DNA from 3 places in the Sphingomonas sp. PAMC26645 genome. Region 1 is predicted to be linked to each of the others. Evidence: riboswitches for the same ligand, from Rfam matches in the RefSeq annotation. Region 1 holds a riboswitch; each other region holds the start of a gene.
What was found. Region 1 has a riboswitch for cobalamin ahead of E5673_RS11845 (TonB-dependent receptor). Riboswitches for the same ligand answer to the same signal wherever they lie in the genome.

Region 1 (4,712 bases):
GCGACGGGAAGACCGCCTATGATCCGACCATCACGACGGTCTATAAGGATCGCTTCTATCGCCAGATCTATGCGGCGATCGAAGCCAATGCGAGGTCCGGCGGACCACTCACGGGCTCGAACTTCTGGGCGTGGAACGGCGAGGCGCGGACACCGCATGCCGACCACCGGTTCCAGCGCGGCGACCTCGGCTATATGGGTGACCCGCCGCACGAGCCGCAGGGTTGGTACGGCGTGTTCGACAGCGACGCCTCGACGCAAAACGTGATCCGGGCGCATGCCGCAGCAATGGCGGCGCTCTGATGCCGGCCGTGTCGGATCGAACTGGAGCACATGGTATGCGTACGGTTCTGGGCCTGCTCGGTGCAGCGCTGCTGTCGACATCGGCGGTCGCGACGCCGATCACCGTCACCGCGGTATCGAGCAAGCCCGGTGCCGCGCTTCCGATGCATATCGGCGGCCGGGTCGAGCGGACGCCGGACGGCTATCGACGCCAATGGCCGGGCACCTATTTCGAGACGAATTTTCGGGGCGCAGGCATCCTGCTGAAGATCGGCGACGGGGATGTCATCCTGCTTATCACGGTGGACGGTCCTCCCCGACGACGCTCTTCAAGCCCAAGCCAGGCCTCTACCGCGTCACCGGCCTCGCCGACGGGCGCCACGCAATACGCGTCGACGTCGTCAGCGAGAGCCAGGCCGCACCGACCGTCTTCGGCGGATTTTACGCGGCGTCCGGGACGCGCCCGTTGCCCGCCCCCGCCCGAGCGCGGCAGATCGAGTTTATCGGCGATTCCCACACCGTCGGCTATGGCAACGTCTCGACCAAGCGCGACTGCACCGAAGCGGAGGTGTGGGCGACCACCGATACCTCGCAAGCCATGCCGGCGCTCGCGGCGAGGCGGTACGGCGCGGACTATCAGGTCAACACCATCTCTGGCCGCGGGATCGTCCGCAATTACAATGGCATGGCGGCCGACACGCTTCCCGTTGCCTATCCCTTCACGCTGTTCGACAAGGCGACGCGCTACGTCGACCCGGCGTGGCACCCGCGTCTGTTCGTGATCGCGCTCGGCACCAACGACTTCACCACGCCGCTCCATCCCGGCGAGCCGTGGAAGACGCGCGAGGCGCTCCATGCCGATTACGAGCTGCGTTATGTCGACTTCGTCAAACGCCTCCGCGCCCGCGATCCGGACGCACATGTCGTCCTGTGGGCAACCGACATGGCCGGGGGCGAGATCGCGGCGGAAGTCGGCAAGGTCGCCGCGCGTTTGAAGGCGGAAGGGCAGCGCAATATCGCGTTCGTGCCCGTCACGGGGCTCGCGTTCACGGGATGCCATTCGCATCCGTCGACCGCCGACGATGCGCGGATCACGACCGCCCTGTCGGGCTATATCGACGCGCATCCCGAGATGTGGGCGCAGCGATAGCCAGCGTACCGCAATGCAGTCGTGGCGAGCCTCGACTACATCCTTGGCCGCAATCCGCTCGACCGGTCCTACGTCACCGGCATCGGCACGCGTCCGATGCAGCACCCGCACCACCGCTTCTGGGCCGCCGCGGCGGACGGACGCTATCCGGCCCCCCCCCCACCGGCCCGATGAAGGGGTGCGCACCACAAACGTGGTGGACCGACGATTACCGCGCGTTCACCGTCAACGAAGTGGCGATCAACTGGAACGCCCCGCTCGTCTGGCCCGCCGCGTTCCTGGACGCAACGCGACGACGATAGGTCGACGGATCGCCAAGATCGTTACGCGATCGTCGATTGCCCGCGTCGGAACGTCACGCTACACCTTGCCCGTCGGCCCGTTCTCGGATGGGTCGGCATGATCGCACCGGTGCTCCGCGAGGAGCTTAATAGGGAACGCGGTGAGGGTGGCTTCGTCCACCTGATGCCGAGGCTGTCCCTGCAACTGTAAGCGGCGAGCGTGATGCACGTGCGTGGTCGGGCAAAGTCCCCGGCCACCAGCCACTGGACCGATCGGTCTGGGAAGGTTGTGCATCGGGCGTTGACCCGTGAGCCAGGAGACCTGCCGGCGTGTGGTCGCTCTTGCCTAGTCCAGGGGATGGCCGAGGCACGGTACTCCGTCTGAGCGACGATGTGTGCGGTGGGGACCGCATGGGCAGGCGTGCCGGTCGCGATGGCGTCCGTCGGGCACGACTGGTCCCGTTCGCTTGGACGTGCTCGGGCAATCCGCTCGTGGCGCGCTCGCCGGCGCACGTTCGAGCCTCGTGCTCGGTGACAGGCCCCTGCCGGTTCGTCCGACGCCTCGGGGGCTTTTATATGTCGTTTCCATCACCGTGCGCCGCGTTTGCCGCGTCGTTGCTCGTCACCTTTCTACCATCCCTGGCCAGCGCGCAGGTTGGGGAGGATCGCTCGGCGGGTAACGCCGACGATATCCTCGTCACTGGCCGCCATCAGGCCGACCTTACGGTTCCGAACTCGACCGGCAGCCGCCTGAACCTGTCGCCGCTCGAAACGCCGGCAACGCTGTCGACGATCGACGGCAACACGATCCGGGCGCGCGGCGACGTGTCCGTGAACGACGCGACGAGCCGCGCGCCCGGCATCACCAGCGTCGCCAATCTCGGCAATGGTGGCACGGCGCTCGCCGCGCGCGGGTTCAGCGGTCAGGGTTCGGTGTTGCAACTGATCGACGGTATCCGCCTCTTTCCTGCGGCCGGCACGATCACCTTTCCGAGCGATCCGTGGATGGTCGAGCGGATCGACGTGCTCAGCGGTCCGGCTTCCGTCCTGTACGGGCAAGGTGCGCTAGGCGGCGCGGTCAACGTGCTGATGCGCAAGCCGAATACACGGCACACCGATGTGGACGGCGAGATCGGCTATGGATCGCAGGACAGTTTCCACGTCGCTGCCGGTGCCGGTGGACCGCTCGACGAGCATCTCTCCTACCGTGTCGATGGCAGCTACAGGCGGTCCGACGGATATGTCGATCGCGGGCAGTCGCGCAGCTACGCGCTGTCGGGGACGTTGCGCTGGGCACCGACCGATCGGCTCGTCGTCACGGTGCGCGATGATTATGGCAACCAGAACCCGATGCGCTATTTCGGCACGCCGCTGATCGACGGACGGCTCGACCACGACAATCGCGACCGCAACTACAACACGCGCGACGGCCATGTCCGCTACCGCGACAACCGGACCAGCCTCCAGATCGATTGGCAGCCGAGCGAGACGCTCACCGTCAGCAACCAAGCCTATCGGCTCACCTCCAAGCGCGAGTGGCTCAACCTCGAAAGCTATTGCTGGCTGGCGGCGGACGGCTTCTGCCCCAATGGCGCGAATGACGTGCGCGCCACGCCCGGGGGCATTTATCGCACCGACATGACCGGGATCGTTCACGATCAGACGCAATGGGGCGACCAGGGTGGCGTTACGCTCAAGACGCGGATCGCGGACGGCGTGACCAACGATGTCGTCGCGGGGTTCGATGTGAACCTCGTCAAGCTCACCTATTCGCACAATTTCGGCGCCGACCCGCAAGTCTCGGTGGTCGATCCGTTCGTGTTCGATCCTGGCGTGATCGTCGACACCCAGGGGATCGCGCCGCGGTATCGCACGCGGACGAACGAATATGCGATCTTCGCGGAGGACCGGCTGAAGGTTGGCGAGCATGTCTCGATCGTCGGCGGCATTCGCTACGAGTGCGATCGGATACGGCGCTGGACGATCGACTCGACTGTCGCCGTCCCGACCGAAAGCTTCGCGCTCGACAAGCGGCTAGGCAACACGACATGGCGGGTCGGGACGGTGTATCAGCCAGTCCCGACGGTCTCGTTCTATGCGCAATATGCCACCGGGGTCGATCCGCTGGGGACGCTGACGACCTACACCACCGGGCAGGTCCAGTTCAGCAACGCGACGGGCGATCAGGTCGAGGCGGGGGCCAAGGCCGTGTTCCTGGGTGGCCGCGGCACCGCGACGATCGCCGCCTATCGCATCGTCAAGAAAGGACTGTTGTCGCAACTGACGCCGACGAGCCCGATCGAGCAGGTCGGGCAGCGATCCGCGAAGGGTATCGAGGCCGCGGTGTCGCTGGACTTGCCTGCAGGGTTCGGGATCGATGCCAACGGTAGTGTATTGGAGGCGCGGTTCGACGACTTCGTCTCGGGCGAAAGGAGTTTTGCGGGCAACACGCCACCCGACGTCCCCGGGACGACAGCGAACCTATGGCTTAGCTGGACCGCGACACCGGCAGTCCAGGCGCGCGCCGGACTTCGCTATGTCGGGCGAAGATTCTCCGACAACGCCAATGTTTTCCGCATTCCGGGCTATGCGACGGTCGACGCGACGCTGTCCTACGCGGTGACGCCGCGGGTCGTGGTCGACGTGCATGTCTACAATCTGTTCGACAAGGATTATGCGATCAACAGCTACGGCGTGCAGCAATGGGTGCTGGGGCGGCCACGCGCCTTGGACGTGTCGCTTCGTGCCGGTTTCTAACGCCGGCAGGCTCGCGCGCCGGTGGCTGTACCTCGTGCACCGATGGGTCGGCATTGCCAGTTGCCTGTTCTTCGCGATGTGGTTCGGGTCGGGCCTCGTGATGCTGTACGTGCCCTATCCTTCGCTCTCACCAACCGAGACTCTGGCGAGAGCCGAGGCGATCGACTGGTCCGCCGTGACCGTGCCGCCACCGCTCGATGGGGGGCGAATGCCGCAAGAGCAGTTGCTCGAGATGCGCGACGG
Region 2 (4,712 bases), 240 kb from region 1:
GTCGACGTGCACCGCCCCGGCGAAGGCCGGAGTCCAATTGGAAAGGTCGGAGTAACGATGCTCGGCCTCAGTTAGCGGCGTCCCCCAATTGGGCCCCGGCCTTCGCCGGGGTGGTGTTTTGTCTTGGCAGGGTCATAAGTCAGTTGCCGCAACCTTTAGTTCTCCCGCGAAGGCGGGAGCCCAGGGTAACGAACGCAGGTATTTGTGGCTCCTGGACCCCCGCCTTCGCGGGGGAACGAAACGGCTTAGGCAGTGAGGCTCAACGCAACCGCTTCCGCGACCTTGATGCCGTCGACCGCGGCGGAAAGAATGCCCCCCGCATAGCCAGCACCTTCGCCCGCCGGGAACAGGCCGGCGGTATTGAGGCTGACGAAATCATCGCCGCGCGTGATCCTGACCGGCGATGACGTCCGCGTCTCGACCCCTGTGAGCACCGCATCGGGATGATCGTAACCCGGAATCTCACGCCCGAACGCCGGCAGAGCCTCCCGCAGCGCAGCGATGGCGAAGTCGGGCAGGCACTCCGACAGGTCGGTCATGTGCACCCCCGGCTTGTACGACGGGATCACCGAGCCCAGCGCAGTCGACGCTCGCCCCGCGAGCAGGTCGCCGATGCGTTGCGCGGGAGCCTTGTAGTTCGAGCCGCCGGCGACATATGCGCGCGATTCCCAGTGGCGTTGCAGCTCGATCCCGGCGAGCGGGTGGCCGGGATAGTCGCGTTCGGGGTCGATGCCGATCACGATCCCCGAGTTCGCGTTGCGTTCGTTGCGCGAATATTGGCTCATGCCGTTGGTCGCGACGCGGCCTTCCTCGGACGTCGCGGCGACGACGGTCCCGCCCGGGCACATGCAGAAGCTGTAGACGGTGCGCCCGTTCTTGCAGTGGTGCGACAGGCTGTACGCCGCCGCCCCGAGGTCGGGGTGGCCGGCGCAGGGCCCGAACCGGGCTTCGTCGATCCAGGATTGCGGATGCTCGATGCGGACGCCGATCGAGAACGGCTTGGCTTCGACATGAACGCCTTTGGCATGGAGCATTTCGAACGTGTCGCGCGCGCTGTGGCCGACCGCGAAGACGACATGGTTCGCCTCGAGATAGTCGCCGGTGCTGAGGTGGAGCCCGCGGAGTTGGCGGGTGCCGGCCTCCTCGACGATGTTGAGACCGTCGACGCGGGTGGAGAAGCGGTATTCGCCGCCCAGCGCCTCGATCGTCGCGCGCATGCTCTCGACCATCGTGACGAGGCGGAACGTGCCGATGTGCGGGTGCGCTTCGGTGAGGATCTCGGGCGGCGCGCCGGCTTTCACGAATTCGGTCAGGACTTTGCGGCCGAGATGGCGCGGGTCTTTGATCTGGCTCCAGAGCTTGCCGTCGGAGAAGGTGCCGGCGCCGCCCTCGCCGAACTGGACGTTGGATTCGGGGTTGAGCACGCTCTTGCGCCACAGACCCCAGGTGTCCTTGGTACGCTCGCGGACGACTTTCCCGCGGTCGAGGATGATCGGGCGGAATCCCATTTGCGCGAGGATCAGGCCAGCGAACAACCCGCACGGCCCTGCGCCGACCACCACAGGGCGGGGGCCGGTGTAGCTCGCGCCGCCCTTGGTGACGAAGCGGTAGCCTGTGTCGGGGGTGCGCTGGACGTGGCGATCCTTGCGGAAGCGGGTTAGGACGGTGTCCTCGTTCTTCAGCGTGACGTCGACCGAATAGACGAGCTGGATGTCCATCTTGTCACGCGCATCGTGCGCGCGACGCGCCACGGTGTAACGGATCAGGTCGCGTGGGGTGACGCGCAGGCGGTCGCGGATCGCGGCGGGGAGCGCTTCGTCGGCGTGGTTGAGCGGCAGCTTGAGGTCGGTAATGCGGAGCATGTCGGTCGCTCTAGCGCCGCGCGGCGCGATCCGCCATCGGGTGCGCGAGAGGACATGACCATGCGGACCGACGAAGAACAGAATGCCAAGAGCGCCAAGCGCAAGGAGGTCCACGACCGGATCGTCGCGAGCAAGACGATCGAGAAGGGGCTGGTCATCGTCCACACCGGCAAGGGCAAGGGCAAGTCGACTGCCGCGTTCGGCATGGCGGTGCGGATGATCGGTCATGGGCGCAAGGTCGGCGTGGTGCAGTTCGTCAAGGGCGCGATGGCGACCGGCGAGAAGGCGGTCTTCGATGCGTTCCCCGCGCTGTGCGAGTTCAAGCCGATGGGGGAGGGGTTCACCTGGGACACCCAGGATCGCGCGCGCGACATCGCGGTGGCGCGCGAGGCGTGGGACGAGGTGAAGCGGATGATCGCCGATCCGTCCTATGCGATGGTCGTGGCGGACGAACTGAACATCGTGTTGCGGTATGAGTATCTGCCGGTCGACGAGGTTCTGGCGGTGTTGGCGGCGAAGCCCGAGATGACGCATGTCGTGGTGACCGGGCGGAACGCGCCGGATGCACTGATCGAGATGGCGGATCTGGTGTCCGAGATGACGCAGGTGAAGCATCCGTTCCGGTCGGGGGTCAAGGCGCAGGCGGGCGTGGAGTTTTAGGCGGCTTCGTATTCTACGGCCCGTTATGACCACCGTCCGTCATCCTGACAAAAGTCAGGACCCAGAGCCACGGAGGCCACCGCCCGTTACCCTGGGTCCTGACTTTCGTCAGGATGACGGGAGGGCGTGGGGACGGCTCGCGGACTTCTAACGGACGTAGCCGTGTCTTGCGTCGTCTCCACCTCCCGCCTATCGCTGCCCCCGCGACAGGTTCCCCCGATGCTCGCGCGGAGGGGGATGAAAATGGGAACGGGAAACACCCGGCTGCCCCTGCAACTGTACGCGGCGAGCCATCGTGCCTCATGCCATTGGGATGTTCCCGAGAAGGCGGCGCGGACGGCGTTGACCCGCGAGCCAGGAGACCTGCCCGTCGCGGTCGTCTTTCGTCCGGCCAGGGTGCGCCGAACGGACGGGTAACACCCCGAGCGACGACATCGCTTCGCGTCGCGCGGAGGCTGGAGGCGTGCGCCTTTCGCCCTTCGCGCGGTGCGGGATCGACTGTCCGAAGGGGTTCCTATGCCAAGTTCACGTCATTCCAATATCGTCCGGGCACGGACATGCTGAAGCCGGTCGAAGACGGCGTTGCCGTGGTCGCGTGCAACACGTGCCGCCATTCCACCGATGCGCGTGACGACGAGCAGGGTCAGCGCGGCGGCGCACGGCTCGTTAGCGCGCTGAAGGCGATGCAGGCGAGCGATCCCGCTTATGCCGACGTGGCGGTGCAGGAGATGCCGTGCCTGTTCGCCTGCCAGGATTTCTGCACGATCCACCTCCGCGCGCCCGCCAAGGTCGGCTATGTGCTCGGCCGTTTCGAGCCGACCGAAGACGCTGCCCGTGCGATCTTGGATTACGCACGGCTCTACGGCGAGAGTGCGTTCGGACAGGTGCCGTTCAAGCAATGGCCGCAGGGCGTGAAGGGCCACTTCATCACCCGCACGCCGCCCGCCGGGTTCGTCGTGGAATGACCTTTTTTCCGACGGCCGGGGCATTTCTAACATCCTTGAGCGCGTTGCCGCAGCCGGACGAAGCTGCTCGATTGGCGGCAGTGGCGCGGCAGGGCGAACTGACCAAGCCGCCGGGCTCGCTCGGGCGGTTGGAAGAGATTGCCGTCTTCATGGCCGGCTGGCAGGGCCATGAACGCCCGCGGCTCGATCGCGGCCGGGTGGTGATCTTCGCGGGTAATCACGGCATCGTCGATCGCGGCGTCAGTGCGTTTCCGGCCTCCGTCACCGCGCAGATGGTGGCCAATTTCCAACATGGCGGTGCGGCGATCAATGCGCTGTCGCGCGCGGCGGGGCTCGATCTCAAAGTCGTTCCGCTCGACCTCGACCGGCCGACCATCGATTTCACCGTCGCCCCGGCGATGTCGGAGGAGGAATGCCTCGATGCGATCAACGCGGGCGCCGCAGTCGTTGCGGACGCGCCCGACCTGATCGTGCTCGGCGAGATGGGGATCGGCAACTCGACCTCCGCCGCCGCGCTGTGCCTCGCCAGCTTCGATGGCTCGGCACGCGACTGGGTCGGGCCCGGTACGGGAGTCGACGACGACGGCATGGCCCGCAAGATCGCGACCGTGGAGGCCGGGCTGGCGCTGCACCGGGACGCACTGACCACCCCGTTCGAGACGCTACGCAGGCTTGGCGGTCGTGAACTTGCGGCGATCGCTGGCGCGGTCCTCGCGGCGCGTCTGGCCGGCGTACCCGTCATGCTCGACGGCTTCATATGCTGTGCCGCGGTCGCGCCGATCGCCGCTGCGTGCCCGGATATCCTCGCACATTGTCTTGCCGGCCACGTGTCGGCCGAGCCGGGTCATGCGCGCCTGTTGCGGGCATTGGGCCTCGATCCGCTGCTATCGCTAGGCATGCGGCTCGGCGAGGGAAGCGGCGCGGCGACTGCGACGTTGCTCGTTCGTGCGGCGCTGGCGGCGCATGACGAGATGGCGACCTTTGCCGAGGCGGGGGTCTCAGTCGCGTGACCGGTTCGCACATGCTGTACCTGATGCGGCATGGTGCTCCCGTCCGCGAAGGCCTGTTGCTGGGGCGAACGGACGATCCGGTAACGGAGGCCGGTATTGCGGCGTGCGTCCAGCGAGCCGCAGGGCTGGAGGTTGCTGCGATCGTGTCGTCCGGTCTGAGGCGTACGCGCGATTGCGCGACGGCGATCGGCAGCGCGCGGGGCATCGTCGGCGAG
Region 3 (4,712 bases), 1.4 Mb from region 1:
CCGGCGTGTTCGCCGACGGGAGCCTGGTCGCGGGCGACTTCACGTTCAGCCTGGGTGGCCGGGTCGACTGGTGGTCGATCGACGGTGGCTATCTGTCCGAGCGGCCCCTGGCGGGTGGCGCGGCGTTGACCAACCTCCGGTATGCGGATCGCGACGGCAGCGAGACGACCGGCCGGGCGGGCGTAGCGTACCAGCCGGTCGATGCGATCACTTTGCGCGCGGCCGGGTATCGCGGGTGGCGACTGCCGACGCTCAACGAACTGTATCGGCCGTTCCGCGTCGGCAACGACGCGACCGCGGCGAACGCGCTGTTGGCGCCGGAGCGACTGACCGGGGTCGAGGGCGGTGTCACGCTGACGCCTGCGCCGGGGATGAGCATCGCCGCGACCTATTTCTACAACCGGCTGAAGGATGCGGTGGCGAACGTCACGACGACCAGTCCGGTGCAGGTATTGCCGGGGGTGACGACCTACCGCGTTCGCCAGAACCTCGACGCGATCCGCGCGCATGGGTTCGAGTTGGATGCGTCGTATCGGCCGGGTCTGTGGGGCGTTCAGGCGTCGTGGTCGCATACGAATTCGAAGGTCGAGGGGGCGGGGATTACGGCTGCTCTGGACGGTTTGCGTCCGGCGCAGACCCCGCGCGACCAGGTGTCAGGGACGGTCGACTGGCGGCGCGATGCGGCGGCAATGTCGCTGACGGTGCGGCATATCGGGCGGCAGTATGACGACGACCAGAACACGCGGGTGCTCGATCCGGCGACGACGCTGGACGCGTATGCGGCGCTGCCGATCCTGCGGTCGCTGGTTGCGGAACTGCGCGGGGAGAACCTGTTCAACGAGCGGGTCGAGGCAGGGATCAGCGGCGCTAAAATCGTCGAGCGCGCCACGCCGCGGACGATCTGGGTCGGGCTGCGCTACGGGCTTCGGTAAGAGTCAATCCGCCCGCAGCCAGGGAAAGAAAGGCAGCATGTTTCCCCGCGAAGGCGGGGACCCAGACTGGGCTCCCGCCTTCGCGGGAGAACAAGGTAGGGAAAGCGACGTCCCGACTAACACGCCTCCACCGGGGTGGTGCGATGGACGGTGAGGGAGCTTACGATCCTCCCCCGCCAGGGGGAGGATCAGCAGCCCCCGCGTTGACCCGTGTCTGGCGCACGACTAATGCCACCCCCGTGAAGGGTTCCCGGCGACGGGATCAAAAGGGAAGTCGGTGCGCGGATATGTCTGCAAGACCGGCGCTGTACCCGCAACTGTGACCGGATAGCGGCCACCCCGATATGCCACTGGGTCTCGGCCTGGGAAGGTGGGGTGGGCGCGGCGACCCGGAAGCCAGGAGACCTGCCTCTCACGGTCGATCCACTGCGCGGGCGGGTGTCCGGCGCGGACGAGTGCTCCGGTCATGCCGGGTTTCCTCGAGCGAGAGACGTCTGGCCGCCCGGCGAATGGTCGCTGGCGGTTCTGGTTAGGACGCAGCCGATGACGAAATTCTTCCTTCTCCTGAGCGCCGCGGCGATCGCATCGCCCGCCTACGCGCAGGACATTCCCGACCCCGACGCTCCCGAAGTCGTCGTCACCGCAACCCGCGCCGCACAACCGCTGAGCGAGATCGGCCAGGCCGTGACCGTGATCGACCGCGCCGAGATCGAGCGCCGCCAGACCACTGTGGTGTCCGATCTGCTCGCGACCACTCCGGGCGTTACGGTGACGCGCAACGGCACGGTCGGCGCGCTGACCAGCGTCCGCATCCGCGGTGCCGAGGCGGACCAGACGCTCGTCGTGATCGACGGCGTGCGCGTCAACGATCCCTCGTCGACCGGCGGCGGCTTCAACTTTGGCAACCTCCTTTCGAGCTCGGTCGAGCGGATCGAAATCCTGCGCGGCCCGAACTCGGTGCCGTGGGGCAGCCAGGCGCTCGGCGGCGTCGTCAACATCATCACCGAGGCGCCGACCGAAGGCGTGCAAGCCCGCGCCAACGCCGAATATGGCTATGCCGACAGCGTGTTCGCGAGCGCGGGCGTGTCGGGCAAGTCGGGTCCGGTATCCGGATCGCTGACCGGCGGATATCTGCGCACCGACGGCATCTCGTCCGCGGCCAGCGGCACCGAGCGCGACGGCTATCGACAATATGGCGCGACCGGGCGGGTCGGCGTCGAGTTCGCGCCGGGCATCGGCCTCGACCTGCGCGGCTATTTCGCGGACAGCCGCGTCGACATCGACGACGGTTTCGACCCGAATACGTTCGTGGTCGCAGACAGCCCCGCTTACTCCACTACGCAGGAGTTGTACGGCTATGCGGGGCTGCATGCGAACCTCGCGGACGGCCGATTCAACAACCGCGTGGCGTTCACGATCGCCGACATCAACCGCGACAATTACTCGCAGCCCGGCGGGGACGTGACGTTTCTCGGCCGCGGCCGCAGCGAACGCTACGAGTATCAGGGCGACTTCCGTCCGCTCGACCAAGTGCGCGTCGTCGCAGGCGTCGAGCGCGAGAACAGCCGCTTCAACGACGGCAGCACCTTCGCGCATACCGGCATCACCAGCGTCTACGGCCAACTGATCGTCAAGCCGGTCGACGTACTCACGGTCACCGGCGGCGTCCGCAACGACGACCACGACGATTTCGGCAGCCACACGACGTTCGGCGCCAACGCAGCGTTGGCATTGCGGACCGGCACCACCGTCCGCGCGAGCTATGGCGAGGGCTTCAAGGCACCGACCTTGTACCAGCTCTTCTCCGACTACGGGAACCGCGGCCTCGATCCGGAGACCGCGCGCAACTTCGATGTCGGCGTCGAGCAAGCCTTCCTCGGTAACCGCGGCCGCGTCGGGGTGACCTACTTCAATCGCCGCACGCGCAACCAGATCGACTTCCGCGATTGCAGCCCGGCCGAGCTGGAGACGGCCGATTCGATCTGCGCCAACCGTCCGTTCGGCGTGTATGACAACGTCGCTCGGGCCGAGGCGGACGGCGTTGAATTCACGCTCGCCCTGCGCCCTATCGATGCGCTGACGCTGACGGCGAATTACAGCTATATCGACACCGAGAACCGCTCGATTGGGGACAATTTCGGCAATGATCTTGCACGGCGCCCCAAGCAGACCGCGAGCGTCGATGCCGATTATCGGTTCGCGTTCGGCCTCTCCGTCGGCGGCACCGTGACGATGGTCGGCGACAGCTTCGACGAGGCGAGCAATACCACACGTCTCGACGGCTATGCGCTGGCCGGCGTGCGTGCGGAACTGCCGATCGGCGAGCGGTTCGCGGTCTATGGCCGCGTCGATAACCTGACCGACGCGCGGTACGAGACGATCGCCGGCTACGGCAATTACGGCCGCGCGGCCTATGGCGGCGTGCGGTTGCGCCTGAAGTGAGGCGCGGAGCGATCCTCCTCGCACTCCTGATCGGGGGCTGCGCAACCCCCCCCGGCGCGGGAGTAGGCGGGGGGATCGTCTCGACCAATCCGTGCGTGGATTCGGTGCTGGTCCGCATCCTGCCGCCCGCACGAATCGCCGCGATCAGCCATTATTCGCAGGACCCTTCCGCGACCTCGATCCCGATCGTCGTCGCGCGCCGGTTTCGCGGGATCGCCGGGACCGCGGAGGAGGTTATCGCGCTCCACCCCGATCTCGTCATCGCCAGCACCTATACGCCACCCGCGACTCAGGCGGCGTACGCGCGCGCCGGGCTGAAGATGCTGCTGGTCGGCATTCCCGACTCGATCTCGGAGAGCCAGGCGCAGGTCACGCAGATCGCCGAGGCTGTCGGCGCACCGATGGGTGGCGCGCGGATCAATGCCGAGATCGACCGCGCGGTGGCGCACTGGAGCAGCAAGAATGGACCGTCGCCGAGCGCCTTGCTCTATATCAGCGGCGACCTCGCGACCGGGGGGAGCACGTTGCTGAACGACATGATGACGCGCGTTGGCTTCCGAAACGCCGCCGCGACCTACGGCTTGACGCATACCGGCACGCTCTCCGCTGAGACGATCGTGACGGAGCCGCCAGCCGTCGTGATCGCCTCCGAACGCGCCAGCCGTGGCACGACACTGCGCCGCCGCCTGCTGCCGAACACGCCGCAAGCCGTCTTCCCGCGCGTGCTGATCAATTGCGGTGGGCCGACGATCCCGCCCGCGCTCGAACGCCTGGCCGCGATCCGGGCGGGGCTGTGATGCTGCACGCATACCAAAACCACCCCGGCGAAGGTCGGGGCCCAATTGGAATGGCCGGAGTAACGGATTGCCGCGCGCTGTCACGACCGTCTCCCAATTGGGCCCCGGCCTTCGCCGGGGTGGCGGTGGTGGCGGTGGTCGGTATGAGCGAGGAGGCGTTCTGATGACGCACACACTCAAACTCATCGCCCTCGGGTTGATCGTGATCCTCCTGTTCGGCCTGTCGCTCGGCTGCGGGAAAGTCTGGGTGCCGGCCTCCGCCTGGTTCTCCAGCGACCCGCGCTGGTGGATCATCCTCGAACTCCGCCTTCCGCGCGCGGTGCTGGGCCTCGCGCTCGGCGCAACGCTCGGTCTGTCGGGTGCGGTGCTGCAAGGCTATCTCCGCAACCCGCTCGCCGACCCCGCCGTCGTCGGCGTGTCGTCTGTCGCAGCGCTCGCGGCGGTTGCGGCGATCGTGTTCGGGCTCGGCTCCGGCCCCGCGATCTTCGTCGCCGCGATGCTGGGCGCAGGCGGCGCGGTCGCGTTGCTCGCCGCGTTGACG

Region 2: it holds a riboswitch for cobalamin, as region 1 does, so the genes downstream of both, E5673_RS12970 (DUF1636 domain-containing protein) here and E5673_RS11845 (TonB-dependent receptor) in region 1, are expected to answer to the same signal.
Region 3: it holds a riboswitch for cobalamin, as region 1 does, so the genes downstream of both, E5673_RS17875 (TonB-dependent receptor) here and E5673_RS11845 (TonB-dependent receptor) in region 1, are expected to answer to the same signal.

What each region holds. Positions count from the first base shown of each region.
Region 1 is NZ_CP039249.1:2,561,170-2,565,881, reverse strand. It holds gene E5673_RS11860 (mannanase) at 1-302, shown strand, start outside; partial or broken gene E5673_RS20235 (hypothetical protein) at 302-577, shown strand; gene E5673_RS20050 (GDSL-type esterase/lipase family protein) at 496-1,431, shown strand; gene E5673_RS20045 (glycoside hydrolase family 9 protein) at 1,453-1,605, shown strand; cobalamin riboswitch at 1,824-2,057, shown strand; gene E5673_RS11845 (TonB-dependent receptor) at 2,289-4,469, shown strand; gene E5673_RS11840 (PepSY domain-containing protein) at 4,456-4,712, shown strand, end outside.
Region 2 is NZ_CP039249.1:2,802,694-2,807,405, reverse strand. It holds gene E5673_RS12980 (NAD(P)/FAD-dependent oxidoreductase) at 246-1,862, opposite strand; gene cobO (cob(I)yrinic acid a,c-diamide adenosyltransferase) at 1,917-2,522, shown strand; cobalamin riboswitch at 2,714-2,908, shown strand; gene E5673_RS12970 (DUF1636 domain-containing protein) at 3,080-3,487, shown strand; gene cobT (nicotinate-nucleotide--dimethylbenzimidazole phosphoribosyltransferase) at 3,484-4,497, shown strand; gene E5673_RS12960 (histidine phosphatase family protein) at 4,509-4,712, shown strand, end outside.
Region 3 is NZ_CP039249.1:3,912,603-3,917,314, reverse strand. It holds gene E5673_RS17880 (TonB-dependent receptor) at 1-932, shown strand, start outside; cobalamin riboswitch at 1,160-1,360, shown strand; gene E5673_RS17875 (TonB-dependent receptor) at 1,476-3,374, shown strand; gene E5673_RS17870 (ABC transporter substrate-binding protein) at 3,371-4,171, shown strand; gene E5673_RS17865 (iron ABC transporter permease) at 4,335-4,712, shown strand, end outside.